DNA from 2 places in the Absiella sp. AM09-50 genome. Region 1 is predicted to be linked to the other one. Evidence: a T-box and tRNA genes for the amino acid it is inferred to sense, from the RefSeq annotation. Region 1 holds a T-box; the other holds one or more tRNA genes.
The links. A T-box is a leader RNA that pairs with one kind of tRNA and senses whether it is charged. The one in region 1 lies ahead of ileS (isoleucine--tRNA ligase), so its partner is inferred to be a tRNA-Ile.

Region 1 (26,803 bases):
AAGCTTCTTTCCATCCTGCCTGCTCGAAAAGAAGCATATAGCTTATTAAAAAAACTGCCTGTGTATCCTGTATCTTTTCTAAAGTTTTTATTAGAGGCGATACAAAAAAAGCAAGCATGTCTGCTTGTCTTTCATGGTGTAAAGATACAATCGGTATTAGGTGGGGAAATCACTTCTTTTATAGAAGCTTTGAAACAACAAAATTCAGCTTATGCATATCACTTTGCATTTCTCAGTGATATGGTCATAAATACATTAAATCAAACGCATATGGAAGTATTGTCATTAGAAGAAAGCTTGTCGATTTTACATGCTTGTCATATTGAAGTTTCATTATATCCGATGTTGATGCAGGATGGCCGTTTTCATATTCAAATCAAAGAGTTACTACAGCCTTATCAGGCAAAGCTGCTTACACTTCCTTTTGATGGACAAAGAGAAGTCGTACAGCTTATCGATATAATTGAACAGACATATAGTAAACCTCATCAGGATTTACTTATTGTATATCATTCCAGTACACATGGTGCATTTTCCAAGTATGCAGCACAATGCAAGGTAAAAAAACATACCAGAATCATACAGGAAAAGCAAGTGCCATTCTTAGATAGTGCTACCTTCACAAAGCAGATCATGATTTTCTCTTTATATATGTTATCTGGCACACATATGCAAAAGGATAAAGAAGCACTAATGAAGCAGTTCCATGATCATGATATCACCATGATACAGAAAAGCTGTCTACAAGAACCATCGCTTCAACAACTGTTGTTTCATAAAATACAAGCTCAAACAGGATAATTCTCCTGTTTTTTTAGATGAAACAATATTGAACCAAAAACATATACAGGATTGTACCTCCTGCGATACTTAGCAACATATTGTTTTTCCATTGATGAAAGAAAACAACACAGCCAATAGCAATAAGCTCTGGCAGACAATGAAAATCACTAAATACGGCATCCTTTAAGGAATAGAGGATCAACAGACCAATCACGGCATTCGGTAACACTTTTCCTAAGAATTTAATAAAAGCAGGCGGGGTCTTATACGCAGGAAATATGATAAATGGTAAAAATCGCGTCAACATGGTTCCCAAAACGACGATCATGATAATGATGATTTGCTGAATGAATGTCATGATGCATCACCTTCACTTTCTATTTCCAAAGAGGAACGCTTCATCGCAAAACTACATACGATCAATAACATCGAAGGAATCATAAAATTCTGAGCACCAAATAGTAATAGACAAATAAGGGAGCTGAAGATGCCGATGATTGCAGGTGTATGATCTTTGGCCGCTTTCCATTGATTGATAAACATGACAACAAAAAGTGCACTCATCACAAATTCGATCCCGGTCGTATCAAAATGAATGATATATCCCAACAATCCACCTAAGGTCGCACCAACGACCCAATAGATATGATTAAGAAGTGTAACCCAAAACATAAACCATCCACGATCAATATCCAAAGGTGGGATAGTGGAGCAGTTAATCGAAAAAGATTCATCACACATCCCAAAAATCAAATAATATTTTTTGATGCCACAATCTTTATAAGTATCCAGCATAGAAATCCCATAAAAAAGATGTCTAGCGTTCACCATCAACGTTAATAATAAGGCATATAAAGGATTAAATGCAGATAATAATAAATTGACCGTCACAAATTCCATAGAACCTGCGAAGATGAACATACTCATGAACATCGGATACAAAAATGAGAATCCTTTACTTTTCATCAGGAACCCATAAGAAATTCCTAAAAATAAAAATCCAACACAAATCGGTAGGGTATGGGGCAGTGCCACCTTCAAAGCTTTTCGTTTCATAGACAGTTCTCCTTGCTTTTTTACGTTACTTCTCCTATAATAACTATATTCTTATATCTAACATACGTAAGATATATTGAATGTTTATACGATATATTTTACGTTTGTTCACTATAATTGTCAAGCATAAAGAAAGGAACGCTATGGAACCAGGAAAAATTATCGCAGTGAATTTAAAAAAATTAAGAACGGAAAGAAATTTGAGCTTAGGAGCATTGGCAAGTATTTCAGGTATCAGTAAGACGATGTTGTCAGATATAGAAAAAGGCAACAGTAATCCCACCATCAATACCGTTTGGAAAATCGCCAATGGTCTAAAGGTTCCCTATACCAAATTGATTGATGGCGTAGATGATGAAACCACCATCGTACAAAGAAAAGAAACCATCAAACAAACAAGTGAAAACAATGCCTATCGCGTATATTGTTATTACACCACGACACCGACTAGAAACTTTGAATTATTCTATTGTGAATTAGATGCCAAGGCATCCAATAGCTCCATTGGACATAGTGAAAAATCGCAAGAATATATTTATGTCATGCAGGGAGAACTTATATTGGATACCGAAAATGGTGAATTCATTTTAAAAGAAGGAGATAGCATTGCCTTTGATTCCTCTATCTCGCATACCTATATCAATCCAAAGGAAATAACGACTAGCTTCATGGTCATTAATTATTATCCCAGCTAAAAAAGCCATAACTCTGTCACGATTGTGTATCAGAGTTATGGCTTTCTTTCCATTCATCTTCTAAAATTGACATTAAAATATCATCTGCATATTGCGTTTTATCCCATATCGCATCACGAAGTCTGCCTTCTTCCCGATATCCTGCCTTCAGGTATGCTTTATACGCATGTTCATTGAAAGCAAACACATTTAAAGATAAGCGATGAAGATGTAAGCTTTCAAAGGCAAAATCTCTTGTCGTACAAATTGCCCAGAAGCCAATACCTTTGCCACGCATCGTTGGCGAAAATAAATATATCCTGAAATTAGCACTTCTTGATTCCCAGTCAATTTCATTGATGACACTTTCTCCAATCATGGTGCCATCAGGAGCAAAAATCAAAAAATCATAACGATTTGGATCATGTAAACAATTTTGAAAATATGTGGTAACTTCCTCTTTCGTGTAATGATTTTTACTGCCAGTCATACGTATTCCTTCATCATCTTGTCTACAAAAGCCCTGAATATAATATTCTTCCATATCTTCTATTCTGGAAGAACGCATGAGATAGCCCTGATATTCCCATGTCTTATCACTTTGCATCATGATCACCTCGTTAATCATGGTACATGATATCTGATGAAATTTCAACCGGGTAGTTGTTCTTATTTATACAAGATTCACATAGGCTTATAGTGAGGTTGATAACGATGAAAAAGATATGTCTACTAATACTATGTGCATGTATGATGCTTCCTGTACTTACCATGCCTGTCAAATGTGTTGAAAAGAAAGAAGAACCACAAACAAATGTTTTAGCTCCCAGTGCAAAAGGTGTATATCTGTGTGAAAATACAACAGGGAAAGTCATATATGCACGCAATGAAAAAGAAAAGCTATATCCAGCTTCCATGACCAAAATGATGGGATTATTACTTATATTTGAATCTTTACATGATGGAAAACTTAAATGGGAGGATACGGTAACCACCAGTGAATATGCCGCCAGTATGGGTGGCTCACAGGTTTTTCTTGAAGTCAATGAAACTATGAGCGTCAAAGATATGATCAAAAGTATCTGTATCGCTTCTGCTAATGATGCAATGGTTGCCATGTCAGAAAAGGTTGGTGGCAGTGTAGATGGTTTTGTGGAAATGATGAATGAAAAAGCCAAAACTTTAAAATTAAGCAATACCCACTTTGCGAATCCTACCGGTTTGCATGATCCAGACCATTATTCCTGCGCAAAAGATATGGCTATTATTGCCCGTGCCCTGATCAAGGAAGGCGGGGAAGAGCTGTTGAAAATCACCAGTACGTATGATGCATATATCAGAGAAAACAGTGACTCAAAATTCTGGCTGGTCAATACTAACAAGCTGTTAAAACAATATCCCGGAGTAGATGGCTTAAAGACTGGATTTACTACAGAGGCATTATCCTGTATTACTACAACAGCCAAAAAAGATGGTTTGCGTTTAATTGGTGTAGTCATGGGAGAGCCAAGCAGCAAGGTAAGAAATAAAGAAATGATACAACTGCTGGATTATGGATTCTCACAATATGAACAGGCAACCCTGTATAAAAAAGGCACAAAGATAGAAACAAAAAAATTTGAAAATGGAAAGCCAGCCACTGCTGGTATTGTGACATTAGATGATGTATCCTATGTGTATCAAAAAGGATCACAGCCAAAAGAAACCAAAAAAGAAATCAAGATCGATGCCCAATTGCCTTATAAAGCCAATAAGAAAATCGGTACAATGGAAATTACGATGTCTGATGGCTATCATATGCAGGTACCCATTGGTGTGGATCATGATGTGGTACCATTAAACTTTGTGGATATTTTTATGAAAACATTTGAGGATATATTTGTCAATAGTTAAATTGGTAAAACGACACATACTATGGGAGTAAAGGAAGTGTTGAATCATGTCACGTCTTGCATGGATTGTTTTATTTCTTGCATTGGCAGGATTGTTCATCTTATTATACAGCCTGTTGAAGGTTGCTCATGATGCAGATGAGCGTGCTGGCTATATGGAAGAATACAGCTGGGATTTAGATGATGAAGAAGAGGATGATTAAGGCATATCTGATATGGATATGCTTTTTTTGACTGCTTTTGACAACCTTTGTCGAATATCCACAAGCCGAAATAAAAAAGTGATAAGATAGTCCAGGTGAAAGGGTGATAAAACATGAAGCATCAATTTAAAGATGGTATCCTGTATTTCTATTTCTTTGGCGATTTAGATAATCTCAGTGTAACCAATCTGAAACAGATCTGTATCGATCTGATAGAACAATACCAGCCAACGATTGTGAAACTAGATTTTGAGGAAGTGACCTTTGTTGATAGTACAGGTATTGGATTTGTATTAGCACGATATAAACAGTTGAAACGAAAAGGCAGCACTTTGGTGGTATGCAACCTGTCAAATGCCAATGAGAAGCTGTTTCAGATGTCAGGCATCTTTCAGATCATACGACATGAAAGAAATGAGGTAAAACTATGAATAAAATGAAACTGGAATTCTACAGTAAATTAGAAAATGAAGCATTTGCGAGAACCTCAGTTGTGGCATTTTTAATGCCGTTAGATCTTCCTATGGAAGATGTGATGGAAATCAAAACAATTTTAGCGGAAGCAGTCGTCAATGCGATGATTCATGGATATGAGAATGTAGAGGATGGCATCATCCTGCTGGAAGTCAGCTATGATGAGCATTATATCTATATCCACGTGAAAGATGATGGCTGTGGTATTGATGATATCCAAAAAGCCATGGAGCCAATGTATACCAGCAAAGAGTATTTGGAGCGAAGTGGTATGGGAATGACCATAATGCAGACATTTGCGGATGAATTCCATATTCATAGTGAAGCGGGAAAGGGATGTGATCTGCAAATCAAAAAGAAGATCAGACATGGAAATCAAACGGAGCAATGAAGAACTGATTCATCTGATTCAACAAGGGGACAACAAAGCAAGAGATGAATTCGTTGCGCAGAATACACCGCTTGTCTATTCTATTGTGAAACGATTTCATCGACCGAAACAAAGCCAGGATGATTTATTTCAAATAGGCTGTGTGGGATTGATGAAAGCCCTGAATCATTTTGATGTCAGTTATGGTGTAAAGTTTTCTACATATGCAGTACCAATTATTATGGGAGAAATCAAACGATACTTTCGTGATGATGGCAGTATGCGAATATCCCGTTCCATTAAAGAAGGTTATTTAACGATGCTGAAAAGCAAAGAAAAACTATTTCAACAGCTGCATCATGAGCCAACCTATCAGGAGATCGCAGATGATTTACAATTAGATGTTGGCGATGTAATCGTGGCATTTGAAGCAAATCAGTTTGTTTATTCTTTAGATGAAACCATCTATGAAAACGATGGCTCACCAATTCTATTAGAAGATAAAGTGAAAAATCGTAAAGAAGAAGATGTCGTGATGAAGGTCAGTTTGGAGAATGAAGTAAAACGCTTAGAAGAACGTGATCAGCTGCTATTACACTATCGCTATGATTTAGGTATGAAGCAGGAGGATATTGCCCGAAAATTGTCGATTTCCCAGGTACAGGTATCCCGTTTAGAGAAAAAAATATTGAAAAAGCTGAAAGAACGTCTAGTGAATGTTTAATTACATAAGACGTTCTTTTCATAATTTACACATATCGAAGAAATATGATATAATAGGGCGAGGAATAAGGATGTGAAAAAATGTCATTCGCTGGTTTATATGAATTAAATGACTATGAAATTGCCAATCTTTATAAAGAAATGGCAGAGAATTTTTATGAGGATGAACTGTATAAAACCGTATTTCCATATAAAAAATCAAGAAGGCGCCTGGTAAAGTATTTCTTTAAACACTACTTGGCTGCAATTCGTCCATACAGTCATTTTATCGCAGATAGTAAAGAACTGCACAGTGTGATGGTGGTCTATGATACATCACTTGAAAACGCATGGAAATATCATCTGCGTTTATTTAGTCTGAATATGAAAATGATTCCCATGCTGATATCCACTCATTCCTTTCAGGTCATATGGCATGTGATCAAGTGCTGGGATATGTTTACCAGCCGCTGGGTCAAAGAATTTGTGACACATGAGTCATATCATATTGATCTGATGTATACAAAAAAAGAGGATCGAAAACAGGGACTAGCTAAAATGCTGATTACACGTGTATGTGAAGATGCAAAAGAAAAAGGGTTTGATGTGACAATGGAAACACATCATAAAGACAATCTGGCATTATATGAAGAAACCGGCTTTAAATTGATGAGTGTCATTACACATGACAATTATGATTTGAAGCAGTATTGTTTATTGATAAGAAATGAATAGAGGTGTAGATATGAATCTAAAACATAGAGTACAAAATTTTTGGAAGTATTTTGAAACGGTACAGAGCACTATTGAACAGGCATTACAAGAAGGTGATCAACACGAATTAGATCATCTGCTAGAGGATTTAAATCATCGATTAGCGACGATTGTCGGCACAAAGATGGAGCTGGAAATGAATGAAAATGGCTTCTATGAAATGACATTTCCAAGCGGTGGAGATAAGAACGTACAATTTTGCAGCGCTTTATTAGTGAAAGATGCACCAGAACAGTTAAAAGAAAACTGGATCCTGAATCCATGGCGGCCACCATTATCACAAAAAGCAATGAACAGCTATATTGATGTGAAAGGAAAACGCTATGGTGGGGCAGACTTTAAAATCTATTACAAAATCAATGAAGCATTAAAGATGCTGGATATTGAAGTATATTGTGAAGCATTAAAGGATATGGAAGAAGATTATCGTAACCGTCTGGTTGCTTATATGCTGGAGCTGTTCATTGGAGAACTGGAGCTGGAAGCAAGAATCAACAGCATTACGATCATTGACACACCAAGTGATGAAGAAAATGTGTGTCTTTTACCTAACTTTTACGAAGATATCTGTGATATCATCATTGATGAAGAGTGGAGCGAGTACCATGATCCTACCACTATTTATATGGCATACAAACTGGATGAAAAGCTGCCAAGTGAAACCCTTCGTAAAGATATGAAGATGATCATTACCACCAATCCACAACTTCAGGAGGAATTGTTAAATCAAGAATACCAGTCATGTAAAGATATGAAAGAGCGTGGCGCAGAATATGGCTATCTATTTTATGAAGTCTTATATGAAGATGAAAAAGAAGCACTATTACGTCAACAGCTAGAAAAGGAAATCAATAAATTATTCTATGATATGTCACTAGCTAGAACGATTGGCGGGGCAATTGGTATCCATTATTCTTATATTGATGTCGCAGTCTTTGATATTGACGGTTTTAAGATTGCATTAGAAAAACTGAACGAAAAATTAAGTTTTAAAATCTATTATCGTTCATTTTTAGAGAATTAGGACAGTCAGAAAGATGACTGTCTTTTTTTATCTAAATAATCACAGCTGTGTCACATAAATGCTAAAAATGCATTTAATATCACAAAAAGGTCATAAAATGTAGGCTAAAGGGTTTACGTGTGACAAAGTTTTGTGTATAGTATGAGTAGGAAGTAAGAAACACAGTTTAAAACAAGGAGGACATGAAGATGAAAAAATCTAAAATGTTGACATATAGTACATGCGCATTATTAAGCGCTGGATTGATTTGTGGTGGTATCGTTTATAACAATACAACAGCTGAAAGTACTAAGGTTGCGGCAATCGGTTTGACGAATATCGATTCAGGCACTAAAGATATTATGAAACAGGTACAGGAAGTCACTACAAAGAAAAATGCTAAGAAAGCTACACCAAAAGCAGAAACAAGTAAAAAAGAAACAAAGAAAGAAACCGTTGAAAAAGAACAACAAACAAATGAAACAGCGCAGGCTGTGGAAAATAACGAAGTTAATGAAACACAAACACAGGCCCCTGCAAAGACACAACAGTCACAGCCAAAGCAGGAAAGCACGCCTTCTCCTTCCAAAAAACAAGAAGCTCCACAGCCTCAGCAGGAAGCAGTTACAAATCCTATTGCCCAGACAGCATTATCTTATGTAGGTGCAAACATGTGGTGTGAAGAAGTCGCAGAAAAAAGTATTGAAGCAGTAGGAAAATCCGCATGGATCACAGTAGAAGAAGAGGATGGCGATGCGATCGTTGAACATCACATCATGGGACCAGACAACTTCTTGCAAATCGCTTCACAGGTTTCTTTAGATAACTTACAGCAAGGTGATTTATTATACTATGCAAATAATGGCAGTGGTAAAAGTCACATCGCTGTTTATGTAGGTAATGGACAAGTCGTACATGGTGGATACAATGGTGCAAACGTTGTTATCGCCGGCATCTATTTACCAGGCGCATCAACACCAATCGGATTACGTGTGTAATCCGATTTTTTTGTCGCATGTTGTCACATCCCTTATCATATACTGATAACAGGTGATAAGAAATGTTAACAACATTATTTGAATTACTGTCAAATGCGTTATGTTATGTTGGATATATACGAAACAACAGTTTTTTACAACCACTTGATAAGGAAGAAGAAGCAAAGTGTATCGCATTATTGAAAGATCATGATGAAGAAGCACGCAATAAGCTGATTGAACACAATCTGCGTTTGGTTGCCCATATCGTAAAAAAATACGATATCCGTAAGGAACAAAAAGAAGATCTCATCAGTATCGGAACTATTGGATTGATCAAGGCTATTGATTCTTTCAAACCGGAAAAAGGGCATAAGCTTACAACCTATGCCAGTAAATGTATAGAAAATGAGATATTGATGTATTTACGAAGCTCTAAAAACTATTTTCAAAACGTATCACTTAACGAAGCCATTGCGACCGATAAGGATGGCAGTGAGATTACACTCATTGATGCGATATCCGCGCCAGAAGATAATATCATTGATGATATGATGTTAGAAGATAACGTATCCAAGCTTAAACGTTTCATTCACGTACTCGATGCCAGAGAGCTGGAAATCATTACCAAGCGTTTTGGTTTATATGGACAAAAGGAACAGACCCAGCGAGAAATTGCCAAAACCATGAATATCTCACGATCTTATGTATCACGGATAGAAAAAAGGGCCTTTATGAAGATATATCGGGAATTTCAAAAAGATGAAAAGAAGAAAAAAGCAACAGAGCCATGATGATAAAACACCATGGTTTTTTCCTGTTTGTCAAGTGATATCTCTTTCCAGTTACTTACAAATAAACACGTGTATAGCATAAATTTTACAAGGGAAAACTCCTAGTACACAAGGCTAGGAGGTTGTAGAAATGAGTCGTTATAAAGTAGAAATCAGTGGGATCAACACATCCACTTTAAAAGTGTTGACCAATGCAGAAATGAAAGAATTGTTTGTCGCTTTACAAAACGGTGACTTACAAGCTAAAGAAACCCTGATCAATGGGAACTTAAAGCTTGTGCTAAGCATCGTTCAGCGTTTCCATAACCGCTGTGAAAACATGGATGATCTGTTTCAGGTAGGGTGTATCGGTCTTGTGAAATCCATAGATAACTTTGATTTAAAACATGAGGTGCGTTTTTCTACCTATGCTGTTCCCATGATTATGGGAGAAATTAAACGTTACTTAAGAGATAATCAGGTCATCAGAGTATCCAGACATCTAAAAGATTTAGCATATAAGGCATTTCAGGTAAAAGAAGAATATATACATACCTATCAAAAAGAACCAACCACAGCATATTTAGCTTCTGTATTAGAAGTCAAAGAAAAAGATATCGTGGATGCATTAGATTCCACCCAATCCGTATTAAGTATCTTTGAACCCGTCTATAACAGTGATGGGGATGAATTGTTTCTGTTAGATCAAATCAAAGATGAGCATGATGAAATTGAAAAATTATCCAATGTGATGGCATTAAAAAAGAGCCTGAAGCATTTAAAAGGCAAAGAACTGGATATCATCAAAAAACGTTACTATGATGATATGACACAAACAGAAATCGCAAATGAACTTGGCATATCCCAGGCACAGGTATCACGCCTTGAAAAAAATGCTATTGCGGCATTACGAAAAGATATTGAAAACTAGCACACATTTGAAGTTTCCTCATACAATAAACTAGGTGAGGCAAATGAGGTATTCAGATATCGTTGGGAAACAGGTTATCAATATACGAAACGGGGCATTGATAGGAACGGTTTGTGATCTTGCTTTTGATCCGTGCTCCTATCTGATTTATGCAATCTACGCATGTCCGCCACGTTCCTGTATCAAAAAATGCTTTCCTTTTTTCTTCGGTAAAGAAGAAATAGAAATCGATGTAAAGGAAATTGAAAATATTCAGGGCGATGTGATTTTGGTGAGATTTAGCTAAATCTCACTTTTCTTTTGGAAAAAGCCTTTTTCTATGCAGAACTTTGTGATAAAATAGTGATAACGTATAGGAGGTATGCCAACATGAGCATCGGTCAAAAATTTAAAGAATTTATTGCACCAATGGATGAAGATGATGTGTTAGAAGTAGAACAGGAAGATGAAGATAACCGTGTCCTGTCTGAATATGAACAGCCAAAATCAAAGGTAAGTCGTTTATCAGGTGATACAAAGATGGTTTTGTTTGAACCACGTTCATTCGATGAAGCAGAAGAAGTCGCAAAACGTTTGAAAGAAAACAAGGCAGCCGTTATTAATTTACATAAGCTGCAAAGAGATTATGCGCAAAGAACAATCGATTTTCTAACAGGTGTTATTTTCGCTCTGGATGGAACCATCCAGAAAATTGGTCATAATGTTATTCTGTGTGCTCCTAAAAATGTAGCAGTACATGGAGAAATCAGTTTGGATGCAAACGAAGAGTAATTAATGAATCAGCATCAGTTACAACATTTTCGGGGTAATGAAGAATTCGTAAAACGCCTATATGATCTCATTGATCAGATGCAACGTTATAGACGGATATGCATTACTCCCTTTTTTACGCCTGAAGAAGCATCGATTGCACAAAGTATCTGTGGGAAACAGATTCTTTATCGTATGGATGGCGGTTATCCAAATGCGGAACGTGTACGTTTTGCATTTCTACCATATGATGATGAAGAACCAGCTTTTCCTACCATCTGTTTAAAAGCCAACTACTCCTCATCCTTCTCTAAATTATCACATCCGGATATCTTAGGTGCCATTATGCATATTGGCATTGAACGGGATATGATTGGAGATTTTATCATTGAGGATGACAGAATCTATATTTTCTGTGATGAGATGGTTGAAAATTATATCACCTGCAACTTAACCAAAATCAAACGCTGTTCTCTTCATTTTCAGCGAACAAATGAACCTATTCAACATGAACAAAAATTAAAATATGAAACCAAAATCGTATCTTCCTTACGCTTAGATGTGATGGTATCTACACTTGGACATATGTCCAGAAGCAAAGCAACAGATCTTATCAAAGCAGGACTTGTGAAGGTCAATCATACCGTAAACCAGCAGGCTTCCACAACGGTTAGTGCTGGCAGTGTGATATCGATACGAAAAGCAGGGCGTTTTAAGTTTTTAGAAGTATCCAACAAGACAAAAAAAGATCATCTAGTTATTGAAGTCGCAAAATATGAGTAAGGCCTGCTATGTGCGGGCTTTTTCATTTCAATGAAATGAAAATAACTATCCAAATAACTACCCAAAAAGCTACCCAAATAAAGAAATTTCCAAATTTTTGATTTCATTATTTTTCTTTCACTTTCTATGGTATACTTAGACCAGAATGGAGGCGTTGTCTATGAAAATAATTATACACATCACAAATTTTGGTAAGATTGAAAAAGCAGATATTGAATTAGGAAAATTTATTGTTTTTGTTGGGGAAAATAACAGTGGGAAAACATATCTTATGCAATTGATTTATGGATTTATACAAAAAGTTTTAAATCAAACGGATTTATTATTAAAATATGAGTTTAGCAATGCTGATTTATCATCTAATAAAATTAAAATTGATTCCAATAGGATTTATGATATGCAAGAAAGATTAAATGAAGAACTAAAACAAGAATTGGATGATATCATATTATCAATTTTCAAAACATCAATCCCTATTGAAAAATGCCAATTAGAGTTTGTTTTAGAGGAAAATGACGCATTTCTGTTTTGTTTACTAAAGGAATCTAACAAATCAAATTTTCGATACATGCTTGACGTGAGTGATGATCAACATGATCATAAAGAGTATTATCATACTTATACAGGAGAAAGTAGTTATAAAGTTTTGTTCAATCTTTTGTTAAATGCAGCGGGTTTTGATTTATACACTACCTTTTTTCCAGCTGCTCGTACAGGGTTACAACTACTATATAAAGAATATTTTTTGAATGTCACAACAGACAAATTTAAAGGAAATCTTATGAGTAAAGGAACTTCACTGACTACACCTCTATATGATTATTTAAACTATTTACAAGGTTATTATTATCGAGAAGATATCGCTGAAATAAATAAGAAACTAATCATCTTCTTACAAGAGCATTTATTGGATGGCAAGCTAAACATAGGTATTGATGTGACATATACACCAGTTGAAAATGAAAATATTGAAATACCACTATATGTTGCATCTTCCATGATTTCTGAATTATTACCATTTTATTATTTGTTAACAAGAGTAGAAAACTACACAACTTTGATTGTTGATGAAATAGAATCGAGTCTGCACCCACATAAGCAATTTGAAATGGTTAGAATGTTGAATCGTTTATGCAATCAAGGAAAACGTATCATCATTTCTACACACAGTGATAATATCACAAACAAAATTAATAATTTATTCATGCTATCTAAAAGATACCAAGAGGAAAATATCTGTGATATATTAAAACAATGTCATTTAGAACAAGAAGATCTTTTGATTGACTCCGAAGTACTGGTATATAATTTTGAAAAACATAATGGAAAAAGTATTGTTGAACAAGCAGAATATAACGAGCGATTTGGCTATTCTTTTACTGAATTTGAAGATGCAGTTTCAAATTTGATAGAAGAAGCAAAGGCTATTTTTTGAGGTACAGCCTATGAACATACAAGCAAAAATATATGATGATCGGATTATAAAAGGAACTTTATACAAAATAGGAGAATCAAAATCTATTCTATGTAGTGAAGAACATGATGACGGATTAGATGTGTTTTATTCAAAAATAGTGTTACAACGGAATCAGTATGCATACTATGCACATGAATATCGTTCACCAATCGTTAATAAAGAAAATGCTTCAATGATAGACATATTTATTATTATCGTTGATGAGCAACAGAAAAAAATGAAAGCATTTGCTTTAGATTTAAAACGTAATTTGTTTAGTATAGATACTACGAAAGCAGATATGGATAATTACAGAATTATTGCTTTAAATATTGAAAAGTTTGTTAAGCAAGTTAATGATACACATAAGTATTATCATGCTATCAAGGTATTCCTAGAAGATAAAATTGAAGAAGATGAATTCTCTATTGCATTAGTTACAAGAAACTTTGATTCAGATAAAATACATACATTTTTATCAAAAATGCAAGAATCTAAAAAAAATCTGCCAAAAGGATTAGTAAAAAAGATCAGATATTGAAACTAAAATTAATTAGTTTGGAAACAATAAGGAAGTTTCTTGATAAAAAAATATTCGTGAATGGAAAGGAATATACCTTTGAGGTATTCATATTAGAAAAAGAAGAAAACAATGACATATATTCTACATCACATAGTTTTCTTATGTAAATAAGTCGCATTTAAACTGCTTCATAGTTTAATGCGACTACCCCCAAAACTACCCCCATGACTACCCTCAAAGCTGGAGGGGGATATTCCTTTCATATGATCATAGTGAAAATGAATGTCATATAAAAGGAATGATTTTGGAAAATAATGAAAAAAGCTGGAAAAATACAATGACATTCACAAAAATCCCTTGAAGAAGTGGCATATTTATGACATAATAATAATGCTATTTCCATTTGTGAATTAAGCCGCTTATTTCCGAAGGTGAGGACGAAAGGTGATGTTATGGACAAGAAATCATTCGATACGATGAAAAATGGATATAACCGTTACCAGGTCGATGACTATATATCCTTGCTTAGTAATGAAAACGAAGAACTGAAGAAAAAGCAAACAGTGCTTTTGAAACAGGTAGAAGAAATGGAAAAAGAACTGGCTGAAAAACAACAGGAATATAACAAGGTCATGGAAAATCTGGCGATTCGTGAGAAGGCAGCTGGAGAGATGGCAAGGATTGCGATGAAAGAAGCAAATATGGTAGTAGATACAGCACAGAAAAATGCAGATGCTATCGTGAAAGAGTCTTTAATCATGGCAAGGGGCATATTGCTGGATATTGCCAGACTGGGAAATGAGGCAAATGAATTAAAAGGCAGCATGAAGGATGAGTTAAGACAACTGGAAGCTGCACTGGATGAATTTGAAACACCCAATATTCCCAACATGGATCTTTTGAAAAAAGAATTGTAAATGCGTGAACAGAAAAGACATGTTTTATTACAGGTACTGATAGAGAGCAGCTGGTTGGTGGAAAGCTGTAGGAAGGGTAATAAAAAATCACTTTTCGATGCAGATTTCCTGAATGGTTAGTAGGGAAGTACGGGTTTAGCACACGTTACGTGTTGAAAGTGCATATCAGAAATGATATGAACTAAGGTGGTACCGCGTGAATAACGTCCTTAGAGTAAGGGCGTTTTTTTTATGAAGGAGGAAGAAACGATGGAATATAAAGATACGCTATTAATGCCAAATACCAAGTTTGAAATGCGTGGAAAGTTACCAAGTAAAGAGCCAAACTTCCAGCAGCGCTGGAAAGAACAAAACATCTATGAAAAGATGTTAGAAAAAAGAGAAGGATGCGAAGCATTCGTTTTACATGATGGTCCTCCATATGCAAATGGAGATATCCACTTAGGACATGCATTAAATAAAATTTTAAAGGATGTCATCATCCGTAACCGCTTTATGGCTGGCTACAAGGTGCCTTATGTACCAGGATGGGACACACATGGTTTACCTATTGAAACAGCTATCCAGAAGCTTGGATATAACCGTAAGGAAATGGAACTGGCTGATTTTAGAAAGCTTTGCTACAACTATGCTTTAGAACAGGTAGAAAGACAGAAAAAAGGCTTCCTTTCTTTAGGTGTGGTAGGAGATTATGATCATCCTTATATCACATTAACAAAAGAATTTGAAGCACACCAGATTGAAATCTTTGGGAAGATGGCAATGGATGGCTTGATCTATAAAGGATTAAAACCAGTATATTGGAGTCCATCCAGTGAAACTGCTCTTGCAGAAGCTGAAATTGAATACAAGGATATCAAGAGTCCTACGATTTTTGTGAAATTCCCTGTAAAAGATGGTAAAGGAATCTTAGATACAGATACAAGTTTTGTCATCTGGACAACAACACCTTGGACAATCCCTGCAAACTTAGCAATCTGTTTGAATAAGGATTATACATATGCACTTGTTGAAAGTGAAAAAGGCAAATTATTAGTTCTTCAGGAGCTTGTTGATGCGTTATGGGAAAAATTTGGATTAACGCAGAAAAACATCATCAAAACATTTAAGGGAAAAGAACTTGAAATGATCACATGTCAGCATCCTTTATATGATCGTGAATCTTTGGTTATCTTAGGTGATCACGTTACTGCTGATGCAGGTACTGGATGTGTACATACAGCTCCAGGCTTTGGTGCAGATGACTTCTTTGTAGGTCAGAAATATGGTTTACCAGCATACTGTAACGTTGATGAACATGGATGCATGATGGAAGATTGTGGCGAATGGCTTGCTGGTCAGTATGTAGATGATGCTAACAAGACAGTGACACAAAAACTGGATGAAATCGGTGCTTTATTAAAACTTGAATTCATTACGCACTCCTATCCACATGACTGGAGAACAAAGAAACCAATTATCTTCCGTGCCACTACACAATGGTTTGCATCTATCGATAAGATTCGTGAACAGTTATTAAATGAAATTGATAAAGTAGACTGGATACCAAAGTGGGGACAGCAGCGTATGCATAACATGATCGCCGATCGTGGTGACTGGTGTATTTCCCGTCAGCGTGCATGGGGTGTACCAATTCCTATCTTTTATGCAGAAGATGATACACCAATCATGGATCAAAACGTATTTGATCATGTCGCAGAATTATTCAAAGAATTTGGTTCAAATGTATGGTTTGAAAGAGAAGCAAAAGACTTACTTCCAGAAGGATACAGCCACCCAGGTTCACCAAATGGAATCTTCCGTAAAGAAACAGATACCATGGATGTATGGTTTGACTCTGGAAGTTCACACACAGGTGCTATGATGGAAAGAGGCTTAGGTTATCCAGCTGATCTATACTTTGAAGGTAGTGACCAGTATCGTGGATGGTTCAATTCATCTTTGATCATTGGGACAGCTGTACATGGACAATCTCCATATAAACAGGTATTAAGCCATGGTTTCGTTATGGATGGCAAAGGTGTGAAGATGAGTAAATCTCAATGGAACGCTGTAGCACCAGGTGAAATCACTAAGAAATATGGCGCAGACATCCTTCGTTTATGGGCTACTTCTGTAGACTATCAGGCAGACTGCTCTATGTCTGATGAAATCATGAAACAGATTTCTGAACAATATCGTAAAGTACGTAATACATTCCGTTTCATGTTAGCAAACATCAATCCAGAAACAGACTTCACAAAAGAAGATTTGGTAGATGTGAAGGAATTACCAGCATTAGATCAATATATCTTAGTGCTATTAAATGAAGCAAATACCAAAGCAATCAAAGCTTATCAAGAATACCGTTTTGCGGATATCACTGGTATGTTAACAAACTTAATGACCAATGAATTATCTGCTTACTATATGGATTACACAAAAGATATCCTGTATATTGAAAAGAAAGATTCTCCAAGAAGAAGACAGGTACAAACTGTTCTGTATCATGCATTAGACTTCTTATTACGTCTATGGGCGCCAATCCTTGTTCATACATGTGAAGAAGTAAATGATTTCTTCCACACAGAAGCAGAAAGTATCCATTTAGGAAGCTTCAAAGAAAACCTTGTCATTGATAACGCAGAAGCAATCAAAGCAGATGTGGCTCGTTTAATGGCAATTCGTGCAGATATCTTCAAAGCACTAGAAACAGCTCGTGCAGAAAAAGTTATCGGTAAATCATTAGAAGCACATGTAATGGTAAATGTATCTGATGAAGATCGTAAATTGATCGAAGATTACTGTGGCAACAAATTCAACCAATGGCTGATCGTATCAAAAGTAAGCTTCTCTGTAGATGAATTACCAGCATATGAAGTATGCCAGGTAGCAGTAGAAAAATGTGAGGGAAAAGTATGTCCAAGATGCTGGAACATTACTGATTCTTCAAGAGAAGATGGCTTATGTGATCGTTGTCACGAAGTATTAGAAGGTTAATATATCCAGAAGACTATAGGAATCCATATTTCTATAGTCTTTTTTGTATATACATTATCATGTGATGGACAAATAATGAAAGGAAGTTATAATATTCTTGAAAGAGATAGGTGATAAAATGTGTAACTTAAGTGAAGGTATCCGTAAAGAAGCAAAAGAAGAAGGTAAATTAGAAGGAAAGCTTGAAGGTAAAGCAGAAGAACGGTTTCTAAGCGCTGTAGAGCATGTCAAAAACTTGATGGAAACTGGTAATATTGAAATTAATAAAGCATTAGATATGTTGAAAATTTCAGAAGACATCCGCCAAGCTGTAATTGATGAAATAGAAAAGAAAAATTAAGCGAATAAAGATATTCATTTAAGGTTAGACTGCCTAAATGAATATCTTTTTTTCATCATAGTATAAAATATAAAAGTTTTTTACATAAAATCAATTAGTATTTTAATGTGAATAAAATTGATAATATTATGATTTTAAATAGTAATATCAAATAATATACATTATAGTTGGATGGACAAATATTGAAAGGAAGTTATAATGTTTTTAAAAGGGGCAGGTGATGAAAATGTTTAACTTAAGTGAATGTATCTGTAAAGAAGGAAGGTTTATAAGCAATGCAAAATATACCAAGAGGTAAATGTTTCAGAAATGATTTGATTTAAGAAAACGCTTCATATTAAGACATAGATTACTGTGTTTGTCAATCATGATTTACTTTAAGATTTTACTGTAAAAATATAATTATTTGTGCTTTTCTGACTTTATTAAAATTATGTATAGAATTTTATATACAATGCATGTATAATGGAAAACATTACACGAAAAGGAGGCGCTTTATGAATAATAGACTAAAACTAGTATCAACCATTGATACGAAAGAACCGGGAAAAGCACATGATGAATATTGTAAAAAAATCCTGGCTTTTAAATCTATTCTGGCATCTATCATGCATGATCAAATACCAGAATATATGGGTATGCCAATACCTGAAATAGAAGCTTGTATTGAGCCAATCAAAGGAATGGAGTACATCAAAAGAAATGGAGAACTTTTGGGATTAAACCTTGAGGATATCGCTGTTATTGGCGCAGAAATACGCTATGATGTATTCTTCTTTGCGAAACTTCCAACAAAGAAGGTAGAAGCTAAAAAAGAAATCATAGGATTTCTGATAAACATGGAAGCACAGGGCGATGATGAAAGACATTATCCATTGATATCAAGAGGTGTGTATCATGCCTGCAGGATCTTAGCAGGTCAAAAGAACGCAAAATATGGTTTTCAACATACCAATTATTTAGACATCAAAAAGGTGTATTCTTTATGGATCTGTATGAATCATATAAAAGAAAAAGATGATGTTGTGAATTCATACAAACTAACGGAAACTTGTTTGAGAAAAGAATGGCATAGTCCAGTAAGTCATTATGATTTGATAGAAGTTATCATGATTTATCTAAAAAAGAGTTATGATGATTACAATGATGGAGAATATGACTCTATGAAATTATTGAATGTATTATTCAATTCAAATCTTCCACTAGATGAAATAAAGCGACAACTTATAGAAAATTATGGTATACTAGTATCAGAAGATCTAGAGCAGGAGGTGGCTGAGATGTGTAACTTAAGTGAAGGTATCCGTAAAGAAGCAAAAGCAGAAGAACGGTTTCTAAGCGCTGTAGAGCATGTCAAAAACTTGATGGAAACTGGTAATATTGAAATTAATAAAGCATTAGATATGTTGAAAATTTCAGAAGACATCCGCCAAGCTGTAATTGATGAAATAGAAAATAAAAATTAATCTAATAAAGATATTCATTTAAGGAAGAAACACCTAAATGAATATCTTTTTTTCATCTAAGTATAAAACGCAAAATACAAAAGCTTTTTTGCATAAAATTAATTAGTGTTTTAATATAAATAAAACTATTAATATTATATATTAAATCATAATATCAGATAATATACATTATAGTTGGATGGACAAATAATGAAAGATAGCTATAATGTTTTTAAAAGGGTTAGGTGATGCAAATGTGTAACTTAAGTGAAGGTATCCGTAAAGAAGCGAAAGAAGAAGGTATACTAGAAGGTAAATTAGAAGGTAAGCTTGAAGGTAAAGCAGAAGAACGGTTTCTAAGCGTTGTAGAATATACAAAGAAGTTAATGATAAAAAAACATATTAATGTTATGGAAGCAATAGATATATTAGATATTCCAGAAGACATCCGCCAAGCTGTAATCAATGAAATAGAAAAGAAAAATTAATCTAATAAAGATATTCATTTAAAGAAGAAACACCTAAATGAATATCTTTTTCATTATTATATAAAACGAGAAGTATTAATGAGCTTTTAATTCGAAAATATTAAGTATTTGAGAGCTTTTTAAAATTAAAATTTTTATTTTTATATATCAACTATTTGCTAATAGCCAAAGAAATTTACTATAAATAGAGTCGCCCTATCCCATTTTTGAACTTTTTTAAATTTTGTATTGACTACGTGATATGATAGATACGTGATGTAAGGGGTAACATTGACTTGCAGGAAAGGATATAAATTTCTATGAAAGAAAACAAAAAAATTGTTCATGATTTGGTTAAACTAGATTTACATATTCATAGTGTTTATAGTAAAAAGGATAAAGACTTAGTTTCTAAAAATACAATTCAGAATATTCCTATATTAATGGAAAAACTTGAACAAGAAAAAGTCAATATGATAGCTATAACTGATCATAACGCTTTTAGTTATGACATGTACAAAGCTATGAAAAGTAATATGTCCAAATGCAAAACTCTTTTGAAAGTATTACCTGGAATTGAATTTGACGTTGAAATATCTGATAATAGAGTACATGTTATTAGTATTTTTGATGATGCACAAGAAGAAAAAATTGCTAAAATCGAAGGAATTGTTACAAAATATCAATTTGATAATGAAAATAATAATGCTTATAAAAAATCAACGTTTAAGGAAATATTATCTAAAATAGATTTAAATGTTGTTGTCATTGCTCATCAAAAATGTAGCCCAAAAGCAAGAAAGCAAGATGTAAACTTATCTAGTATTGGGGAAGAAGAGTTTGATAAAATTATAGACTATGATTATTTTGATGCTGTAGAATTCAGAAGTGGTAAAGTTGAAGGTATTTTAAACAACTATAGAGAAGAAAAAGACTTGAGAAATTTAAGATATATAACAGGTACAGATTGCCATGATTGGACTGTTTATCCAGCCCAAAAGCCATCTGATAAAAGTCAGATGAAATATACATATATGAAAAGTTTACCTAGTTTCAGAGGGTTGGCAATGGCTTTAACTGAACCAAATAGATTAAGTACAGCATACTCTAGTATAAATGCACCATATGTAAAAGAAATAAAAATAGAGACAAATGGTAAGGAAGAAGTTATTAAATTATCTTCTGGTATTAATGTTGTGATTGGGGACAATTCAGTTGGAAAAAGTTTACTTTTTGAATATCTTTATAGTTCAGATTTGAAAGATGTTAAGCCAGCCTCAAAAGTAAATGGTTACAAGCAATTTTGCAAAAAGAAAAAAATAAAAATCACTCCTTTTGAAAGTGAAATGAAAAATGGAATAAAATTTGATCGCCAAGGAGATATTCGAGATTTATTTCAACGTAAATCTAATTTAAAAGATATTGCATTTTTTACTGATAAATTTAAAGAGTTAAAAACGGATATACATAATGAGGAACTTGATGCTTATATTAATAATGTACTTAAATTAATTGAATTTAATCAAGAAAAAAAGACAAAACTTCTGGATTTAGATTATTCATTAGAGATTCCAGCAGAGATAGATGATGTAAGCTATAGTCTGAGGGTAATCCCTGATTTAACATATACAGCTAAAGATTATGCAAAAGTAATTTCTACTATTGAATTAGCAAAAAACAGTATTACTAAAGTAAAAAATGAAAAATTATTACAAGATGAAGATAAAAAATATCTATCAAGTGTTGAACAGAATTTAGTCAAGATGATTAAAAAATACAATAATCTGAAATTTCAAGAAAAGGTTACTGAAACAATCATTGCTACTATTAATTCTGTAACTGAATCATTTGATAATGAAGCAGCGAAAACTGCACAGGCACAAGAAAATAAAATCAATACATTTAAAAAGAATATTTCAAATTTTACTTCTAAAATAGTTGGCATGATAGAAACTGATAATAAAAAGAAACCAACTGTTTTAGAAAATTTCAAGACAATCAATATTGAAGAAGCAGATAATCAATTTGGTAAATATCATTTTGTTACAAGAGTAGTAACATCAAATATCACAAAAGATATTATTGAAAAAGCCTTAATGTATCCTTTTAGTCATAAAGGAAAAATATCATATTTGGAAAATATTGATTTAGACAACTTTGATGAAAATTGTAATGCAAAAATTGATCCATTTAAAAAGGAAGGTAAGGATATAAAAACATCATACAAAGAATGTGTAAAGGAATATATTGGAAAAAACATTTTAAAGATTGAGAATGTTATTCTATTAGATAAAGATGATATATCAACAGGTAACTCACCTGGAAAAAATGCATTAATTTATTTGGATATATTTTCAAAGGATAGTACGATAAAGCTGTATTTGGTTGATCAGCCTGGAGATGATGTTTCACAAAACAGAATCTCTACAGATTTAATTAGTATATTAAGGAAAATGGTAGAATTTAAACAAGTTTTATTCATAACACATAAACCAGAATTGGTTGTAAATTTAGATGTAGATAATGTCATTGTATTGAAAAATGACGAAAACAATAATTTAAAAGTATCTTATGGAGCTTTGGAATATATTGATGATGAAGTAAACATTCTAGATGAAGTAGCAAATACTTTAGATGGTGGTGTTGAAGTAATTAGGAAAAGGTGGAAACGATATGATAAATAATATAAAAATAGGTATCACGATTACTAATGAGAAAAATATTGAAATCAGTAATGGAGATAAGAAAATCATTATAGATAATAAATCAAAAAGTATTAATGCAAAGGATATTTATGATTTACTTAATTATAATATTGATAATGATTATATTCAGCCTAAACAAAAGCTGGATGAGACTAGTGAAGAAAGTACTGACACAAGAAGGTTATTTAATTACACTATCGATTTAATTGATAATGTGGTTAAAGAAGTAAATATTAAATCTGAAGCTTTAAGACTTGAAAAAGAAAAACTAGATACATCAGAAATTAAAAATGAAGAAAATGATTAATTACTTGGAGATATCATATGGATTATGATAGAATTAAAGAAAAAAGTGATTTGATAAGAATGATTCTTGCTGATGGTGAACATGTAGAAAAATCTTTTTGGTGGATATATAAATTTCACACATTTATCTTACAAGTTATTTGTGAAGGAAAAAGCACGGTTAATTTAGGAAAAATAAAAACCGATGACTTAAAGAATTATCCTTTTCAAAATCCTAAAACTTTGAACAATTCTTTAAATGATGCTTTTTGTACAATAATACAAGCATATCAGTTGTTTTGGGATGATACTTATAACAGCTATGAGGAGGCAGAAAATAATAAAGCAATTTATCAAAATTCGATAGTAAATTATATTAAAATTATCGAAAAAGAAAAATTTCCATTAAAAAAGGAAAATGAAAGATTCAAATATTTTTTAATTGACGTAAAGAAAGAGATTAATAAAAACTTTGTTAATTTAGATTTTATTGATAAAAGTGCTAACTTTTTAGACAGTTTACAGTATCTTATAAATGTAGGAATAATAAATTTTCTAATAATTGTTTTTACTTTACTGATAGCAATATTTTCATCACAAACTATTAACGAATGGATAATACCATTATATACAGATGAATTTATAATATTTATTAATCAACATTTAAAAATTTATGCAGCTATTTTGATAGGAGTTATTTCCTCTGCTTATTATTCTATCTTGATTTTGATAAAGAAAATTGTTAAAAGAAAGCTAAAAAAAAGATACATATGGTTTAAACATGAATACAAATTATTTTTTTATAGAAGTCAAAGCCAGAAGCAATTGTATTACTCTACAGTATTAGGAGTAATAGCTATATTGATAAGTGTATTGGTCGCATATATTCAAGCAGTAATAAGTTTCTAATATTTTATATAAAATGACTATGAGTTAAATAAACAGAAAACAATTCTAACTCAAAATCATATTGATAACTTTTTAAGCGAAATAAATTGTACAGGAGAATGATTATTTATGAAGGAATTTCTAGAAGGTCTATTATCATTATATTTTGATAATAAATGCATTTTTTTACATTTATCTTTATTGATCTTTATAATAGGGATAATCTGTATTAATTCATCATTTACTGATAAGGTTAAAAGAAAGTATTTGATTAATAAAGCTTTACATAATTTTTTCAATTCAGTTGTAATTGTTTTTATAAGTTTTATTTTAGGAAATATTATTAATATCAATATTTTAAAAAATCATTATGAATACTTTAATGCATTAGTATTTTTCGGTGCTGTTTTTTTGATTGTATTACTTCTGATATTTCGGTTATTGATTTTCGGAATTAAAGATATAATTTGTTTACAATCTATAAGGTGGTTGTGTATCGTATCTTATTTAGAATTAATTTTATTAAGTGTTAGTTCAAGTTTAGATTTACCAGAATTTTTAGTTTTAATCAGTATGATTATCTTCTTAGATGATTTATCTTATTATAAAAAAGAATCAATAAAAAAGAAAAAAACAAATGAAATACTAAAAGAATCTGACTTTCCAAATCCTGAATTAATTTATAAAAGACAGGTACAGTTAAAAAAATTTAAGCAAATACTAAAAGATCAAATAAAAGAACCCTATGCTGTTATGATTAATGCAAAATGGGGGATGGGAAAAACAAGTTTTGTAATGGCTTTAGAGAAAGAATTAACGAATAAAGAAGAAGTAACAAATAATGAAGAAAAAACATCAAATGATATATTCATTTGGATAGAAGTAGGTAGCGAAAAAAGTGTTGATCAGATTATGAGAACTCTTTCTGTAAAAATCATACAAATTTTAAAAGAAAATAATGTTTTTATTGAGAATGAAGCTTTAGTTGAAAAATATTTTTTCAGCTATTTAAAAGAGAGTAAACTTAAGGTTTTAAATCAGTTCATAATTAACTATGTTTTGAAATCAGATGAAAGTGATAAAGAATATATCAATAATAAGCTAGGTGAATTAAATAGAACAATTTATTTAATTATTGATGATTTAGATAGATGTAAAGATGAAGATCAAGATAAGATATTTAAAGTATTACGAGAAAGTACGAATATAACTAATTGTAAAACGATTTTTTTAGTTGATAAAGAACAATTGAGTAAATATGATGTTAATTATTTGGAAAAATACGTTTCTTTTACTTTAGATTTGTGCGAGATTGAATATATAGAAATAGTGCAATATTTTATAGGTTACATATTTAAAAAAGGTTTTTTTGACAAAATCAATGAAACATTGAAAAAAGGAAGACATACGAAAGAAATAGAAAAAATGATATTAACGATAGAAAGTGAAATTGTACAAAATATTAAAAAAGATATCAAAGATTTTACGGGTTTTGAAGACAAAATATTCAAAGATGATACAAGTGAATCTAAACAAATAAGAGCAGAAGAAATAGAGAAAAATCTTAATGAATTATTAAATTATGTAATGAGAAATACAAAAAATATCAGAAAAGTGAAAAATTTTTTAAAATCCTTAAAGTACTCTATTGAAAATATAGAATTAGAAATAGAAAATATATATAGTGAAACATATCGAAATAAAGATTGGCTTATATATATTATGAACGTACAGTTTTTAAAGCATTTTTTACCTGAAATATATGTTACTATAAGAAATTGCTTTGATTATCTAGACTTTTTAAAAAAATATGATAATTATCATATAAAAAATATTTTAACAACAAATGACTTATCCATTTCTACAGAAGACTGCAATATTTATGATGAACTATTATTTAGAGCAGATGATATTGATTATTCTAATTTTAATACTGAAAGAGAAAAGTATTTAAATAAACTCAAAAAAGGTTCCGTAGAAATAGAAGAAATATCTTCATATATTCAATATGTTAAGACATATGACGATATTAATAAAATATTAGAAATCTGCAAAACACAAAAGAATGACAATTTTGATTTTAGAACAGAATTTATAGAAAATCTTTTTGAGCTTTTATCAAGACAATCAATGATTCTAGAATTAGAAATATCACAATTGCTAGATATATCACGTCAATTAATTAGATGGTTAACTAGATTAGAATTATCAAACCAAGAAAAGAATGTTATAAAAGCGTATAGTACTTTAATTATTAGAAGAGTTATTGTGGATAATAGTCATTTTTTAAGAAATATATTATGTATTTTCTTTAACATTAGAGAAATTAAGGAAATATGGGGTGGATTAGATGTTACAAATATAAGCGAATTATATAGTGTACTATGCCAACTAGATATTGAATTTGCTAAAAACAAGGCTATAGACGATAAAAATAAGTTTGAATGTATAGTAACATATTATGGAGATTGTATGGTTAAATTACAAGATGAGAATTATAAAAATTTAAAATGTGATCTGGATAATTATAAGGGAACTTTGAATCAAATTTTTGAAACATGTCGTCTGTGGCTAAATATTAATGATTCATTAGAGCTTAGTCATGAAGAGAAAGAAAGTAAAGAGAACACTTATTTTGATTTAATTCATTATG
Region 2 (5,415 bases), on a different contig from region 1:
ATAAAAACCGCTACAGAAAATTGTAACGGTTTTTTTGTACCCAAAAGTCGCAAACAGTTTGCAACCCGCACATACCCCCTTAGATAAATTGCATGATTTTATAGCTATCACATAATCTTAGAGGTGTTAGATTTACTGGGCATGATGAAAGCCACACGTATATGCACGTGCGTGAACTATTAAGACTTTTTATCTGGAATATCTGAAATATCAAATGTGATCACAGGTTTACCGGTGGTCTTATCGATGAATGCTAGATCTGTACCGGTAAGGTATGCTAATTTGATTAATTCATCCGCTTTAAATGTATTTTTATTTAGTTTTCTGTACATTGCGGGTGGTAATACGTTCAGAATTTCGCAAAATTTAAGTACATTACTATTAGTTAGTTCAAGAAGTGCTTTCACTTTATTTCCAATCATATATATACCTCCAATCGTTTATATTATAACATGCTGTATGATGATAACACAATGGTTATGTTAAATAACACTAAAAATATTAAAAATAACAAAAATGTATAATAAAAGTGTTGACAAACATAACAAAAGTGTTATTATATGGGTGTAGCAAGGGAGCGAGCAACCCACCACGGACGATAAAACGCACCTTGCTACATCGTAAATAAATACTGATCAGTTAATAAATGCCAAGATGAGGCAAGGAGGAAAAGAACATGAATAAAGCAAGAATCGTTAAATCTGAAAATAGTGAATATCCATACAACGTACAAATATTAACTAGCGTTGATGGTAAAAATTGGAATTATTGCGGAAATGGGAAGTTTTGTAAAACATTAGATGAAGCGGAACAGCTAGTTATTAAATTTAATGGCGGTATTACTAGAGAAGAATTTGAAAATAATACATCATGGAAAATGTCTTATGAAGAATTTGTAAAATGTGATTGTACAATTTGTGATAACAAGGAATGTATACATAGACAAGCATTTAGACGTGTGCCACGAATTGATGGTGGCTTGGGTTTATGCCCAAATTTGAAAGGTGGTAAGTAATATGTCAAAAATGGAATATGAACAAATGAAACACGAATTACTACAATTAAAAGAATATGGTTATGAAATATACGCAAGTGATAATAGAGAATATGACTGGTTTTTTGTTGTAACACCTAAACAAAATCTATTGTATATCAAAAAAGGCTATTTATTCGGGTTTAATGTTTATTTGGAATATATCCCGTCTATTAAATATGGCTCTTGTTGTACATGTAATGATAATGATGAAGATGTGAGAAACATAGACTTGCAAACAATTCAAAAACTAGAAAAAAAAGGGTTAGACTTTGCGCATGAATTAGGTGCTCAACTCTATAAAAACATAGAACAAGCAAAAAAACATATTTGGAAGTTTGAAGAATTTAAGAAATTATAGGAGTAAAAAAACATGATCCCAACACAAAACATCATATTTATTTACGTGATGTACAGAATAACCAGAACAATGTTAGAAGTAGCCTTTGAAAAGGCAGAAAAGAGGAGAATTGAAGATGAAAGAAAATGATTTAACGTACGTTTATGAAGCAACAGCAAGAGAAGAGTTATCAATCGATTACGAAGGCTCTAATTATCTCGTAATCTATGGCACCCACATAAATGGTGGATGGTTTGCAATCATTAATCATGGCGTAAGTGGCAATTTAGCAGGATTTGACGATGTGCATTACAACGAAGAGCAAATAGGCATGGCGCTGAATAATTATGAAGTAGGGAATAAAATAGCAATTGTGATCGCGGCGTTCGATGAAATGAATAAAGAAATAGAAATGAAAAATGAGAAATTAAGTGAGGATGAAAAAATGAAAAGAATAGAAGAAATCAGACAGAATTTAGATAGTTATTTATATGAAGTATATTCATTTGATGAATATTATGCAATCATAGATAGTTATGAAATCATTCAATTTTATAACGATGATAACGAACATTTAGGTTGTATCGTAACGGATGATATGGCAAGCTGTATATTTGATATATTGCACGGAGCCGACCCAATCAATGATGGATGGGAAGACGGTACAGGTCAAACGCTGACATTAGATGGGTGGCATTAAAACGTAGTTTATTAAATCTACATAGTATATTTATTATTATTGTTATTGATGTTATAGTATATTTATAAATACTATGTAGTATTGGATATATAGTACCATGTAAAGGAGGTATAAATCGAGTGTTTATAATTAGATTGATCAGCAGTATATTAGGTGGCATAGTAGGATTGTTCACTGGATTGTTAAAGCACAGATGATGGATATAAATAGATATTAGCCAGATTGATTATTAAAATTGATCTGGCTTTTATTATGTTTTTATAAATATTGATTCATTCTTATTCTTTTTGTATTTCATGGTTTTGATTGATATGAGCAATGTTAAATATATCTTTGAGTTTATACATGTGATTGTGGTATGTGGTCTTATACGCAATGTTTATAGGTGCTATGATGATATAGTAGTGGTATGGAGATGATGTTATATGTTGATTACATTATATTTGTGTATGATATGATGATACAAGTTGCTTTTATGTGTGCATGTATAGTGGTAGGTGGTATGATAGGTCATACGGTCATTATAGGCGTTGTTTGTATCTATGTATATATTTGTATTAGGTCATTAAATACGGTGCCTTGTATGGTGGCATATGGTCGTGGTATGTGGCTATGACGTAGTATATATCATATGTTTATTATAACTACTATGTATATTAATCATTAATGTTATTGTTATGTTATGTGTTATATAATATACTCTAGTATTGGATATATACAGAGGATGAGAGTTTGAGAGTTGAGGAAATGGATGGAGTAAGAACAGTTCACATCACAATATGTACGTACAAATAAATATAATAAGGTCATTATCACATAATTAAACGTGGTTATTATGGTACAATTTATTAACATAGTTTAGTTATTGTATCATATACGAACGTTTAAGATACATTGATACAGCTTATATTATAGATACAAGCATACCCCACCCCTATTTCAAATCAATGCATGGGGGCTTACTTACCCCACCATTCCACACGAAAAAAATTTCAATTCCATGTATATTTCAGCATTTTGAAACCATTAAATCTCTGATTTTAACCATAAAACGGTAGATATCAATAGATATATCGCACCAAAAAAAGTAAAAAGTATACTTTTAATCTTGACAAAAGTGTGCTATAATACGCGTGTAAGATGGAAGTGGCTAAAAAGGTCGCTTCCATTTTTACGTAAAGAGCATCCGCGTGCTCGTGTTTGGTATCTGGTACGTTCCTGCTAGGTATTGAATTTTCAACTAGGTAGCAACACCTAAAAGATTGCAAAACGTTAGCGGTAGGAAATTCTACATGAACCTATTTGCTGGGCATCCAATTGGGTGCCTTTTTTAATTTATTTCTATAGGCAGTTCCATAACCGTGTGCAGGGGAACGATCAACTATGGCCATCGCACAAAAAAACGAAAGAAGAGACTGGGTTCTGATGGTTTAAAATCTTCAACAAAGTGTGCTATACGCACAGCAACAGGGAGAGAACCTCCCTTTTTATTTATACCTATGGTGTAATGGTAACATGACAGTCTCCAAAACTGTTGTTCTCGGTTCAAGTCCGAGTGGGTATGCCAAATAAGATATGACATCATAGATTAGATTTCAACTATGGTTTCACTCGCATAATAGAGTGATGTGGCAGGCAAAAGGGTTTTTCATGTTTTTCCTTTCGGTGTATCCTCCAATCTACTTTTACAATCAAAAAAAGTCCTGCAAAATACAAAAAAGCTATACAGTACATATCGCCTTGTCTGTATAGCAAACATCGTGATATAGCTCAATGGCAGAGCGGGTGCCTTATAAGCGCTTGATTCTTGTTCAATTCAAGGTATCACGACCATTAATTGAAATAGCCAGTAAAAATATAAACGCAAAGTGATGAGAAACGAGGTGGAATTATGATTAAAATAGGTACTAAGATAAAATTAAGACCAAATATGTTGTACAAGGACGATCCTGAAAAAAGTGAGAATGTCGGATATGGCGAAAATGAATTTGGCAAGTATCAGCAGTTACAAATTTTAGATTTAAACAAATCGGCGGATGGAAAGAATAAAACTGGATTTATATACGTTCGCATTTTTTCAGAACTCCCAATGTTGCCTGATGATGAAGTAGTTGTGAAAGATATTTTGTTTATTCAGCGAAAACGTAATATCGTTGTTGTTGGAATAAAAATTGAAGAAAACACCCCTTATAGTATTCCTGAACCAGAACCTAATGAAGATGCAACATTTGACTTTTAGGTAAGATGATGCAAGATGTATCAAAATTAGTATATGAATACAAAATGGTGTTTCTTCGCACCAATTTTTCAAATGTAAGACTGATGTATAATGTCGCATCTAATCTTTATGATGCAATGATCTTGCAATATGAATATTGTGAATCCATTAATAACGTTAAACAACAGCATAGGATATGTGAATTAGCTGATACTGTAATAATGCCAAAACTTAGAGAGGCAATATTAAAGACCAAGAGTGAATCGTTAGCAAATGATTTACATGCATTGCATAAATTATACTTTGCTTTATCATCAAGGCGTATACTTAAAAATTTTGCTTTGTACATAGAGCAATACAAAAATAAAAAAGTATGGGATAAAACAATGGAAACCGTTGAAACCATGTTTTATTATGCTGATATATTTGCTGTTTCAGATAAATTAAACATGATGCGTGCTTCTCTTATGCCTTCAATGGGAAAGTCATATTTTGGAAATCTATTTGTTGCTCAAAGTTGCGGTAATAACCCGAACATACAGATATTACGTATCACATATGCAGATGATCTATGTATTACTACAACTAATCAGACGAGAGCAATCATCAATTCAAAAGCGTTCAGAGAAATATTCCCAAGGTATCAGAAATACCAAGGAGATAATATTTTTAGAAGTGCTACAAAATATCATTTTTGTATGGCTGACAGTGAAGATGAATATAATCTGTTTGCTGTTACAAGGGAAGGGCAATCAACTGGAAAACGTGCTCATATCTTGATGATAGATGATTTGCTAAAAGATGATTCAGAGAGTTATAACAAGACGTTACATAAGAAAATGGTTGACCGTTATGAATCCACATGGAGTTCTCGTGCTGATGGAGATAACTTAAAAGTCATGTTACTTGGAACGATGTGGGCGGACACAGATTTACTAAATGTTATGTATGATCGTGCATTGGAAGATGATGAACTTGTACCTAGTGATAAATATAAATACACTGAACTTACAAAAACTGGAACAGCAGTTTTTATTGGTATACCTGCACTTGATGAAAATGATGAATCTACATGTCCTAAACGATATTCGTCATTAGCATTGAAAAAGAAACGTTCTCATATG

Region 2: it has a tRNA-Ile gene. The T-box ahead of ileS (isoleucine--tRNA ligase) is inferred to sense a tRNA for this amino acid. The anticodon was not compared.

What each region holds. Positions count from the first base shown of each region.
Region 1 is NZ_QVFI01000009.1:99,120-125,922, forward strand. It holds gene DW114_RS09835 (precorrin-2 dehydrogenase/sirohydrochlorin ferrochelatase family protein) at 1-801, shown strand, start outside; gene DW114_RS09840 (branched-chain amino acid transporter permease) at 815-1,141, opposite strand; gene DW114_RS09845 (AzlC family ABC transporter permease) at 1,138-1,839, opposite strand; gene DW114_RS09850 (helix-turn-helix domain-containing protein) at 1,983-2,534, shown strand; gene DW114_RS09855 (GNAT family N-acetyltransferase) at 2,551-3,123, opposite strand; gene DW114_RS09860 (D-alanyl-D-alanine carboxypeptidase family protein) at 3,228-4,406, shown strand; gene DW114_RS21505 (hypothetical protein) at 4,453-4,608, shown strand; gene DW114_RS09865 (anti-sigma factor antagonist) at 4,722-5,039, shown strand; gene spoIIAB (anti-sigma F factor) at 5,036-5,473, shown strand; gene DW114_RS09875 (SigB/SigF/SigG family RNA polymerase sigma factor) at 5,451-6,176, shown strand; gene DW114_RS09880 (GNAT family N-acetyltransferase) at 6,257-6,889, shown strand; gene DW114_RS09885 (hypothetical protein) at 6,900-7,952, shown strand; gene DW114_RS09890 (NlpC/P60 family protein) at 8,141-8,929, shown strand; gene sigK (RNA polymerase sporulation sigma factor SigK) at 8,992-9,702, shown strand; gene DW114_RS09900 (SigB/SigF/SigG family RNA polymerase sigma factor) at 9,833-10,612, shown strand; gene DW114_RS09905 (PRC-barrel domain-containing protein) at 10,656-10,898, shown strand; gene DW114_RS09910 (cell division protein SepF) at 10,982-11,383, shown strand; gene DW114_RS09915 (RNA-binding protein) at 11,387-12,145, shown strand; gene DW114_RS09920 (ATP-binding protein) at 12,306-13,580, shown strand; gene DW114_RS09925 (hypothetical protein) at 13,591-14,142, shown strand; gene DW114_RS09930 (DivIVA domain-containing protein) at 14,577-15,041, shown strand; T-box leader at 15,038-15,255, shown strand; gene ileS (isoleucine--tRNA ligase) at 15,291-18,020, shown strand; gene DW114_RS09940 (hypothetical protein) at 18,139-18,360, shown strand; gene DW114_RS09945 (hypothetical protein) at 18,858-19,826, shown strand; gene DW114_RS09950 (hypothetical protein) at 20,060-20,293, shown strand; gene DW114_RS09955 (PHP domain-containing protein) at 20,593-22,956, shown strand; gene DW114_RS09960 (hypothetical protein) at 22,946-23,284, shown strand; gene DW114_RS09965 (hypothetical protein) at 23,302-24,171, shown strand; gene DW114_RS09970 (P-loop NTPase fold protein) at 24,280-26,803, shown strand, end outside.
Region 2 is NZ_QVFI01000002.1:17,300-22,714, reverse strand. It holds gene DW114_RS02435 (hypothetical protein) at 180-422, opposite strand; gene DW114_RS02430 (hypothetical protein) at 677-1,015, shown strand; gene DW114_RS02425 (hypothetical protein) at 1,017-1,394, shown strand; gene DW114_RS02420 (DUF6618 family protein) at 1,510-2,073, shown strand; gene DW114_RS02415 (hypothetical protein) at 2,489-2,689, shown strand; tRNA gene DW114_RS02410 (tRNA-Trp) at 3,567-3,640, shown strand; tRNA gene DW114_RS02405 (tRNA-Ile) at 3,833-3,906, shown strand; gene DW114_RS02400 (hypothetical protein) at 3,965-4,312, shown strand; gene DW114_RS02395 (hypothetical protein) at 4,321-5,415, shown strand, end outside.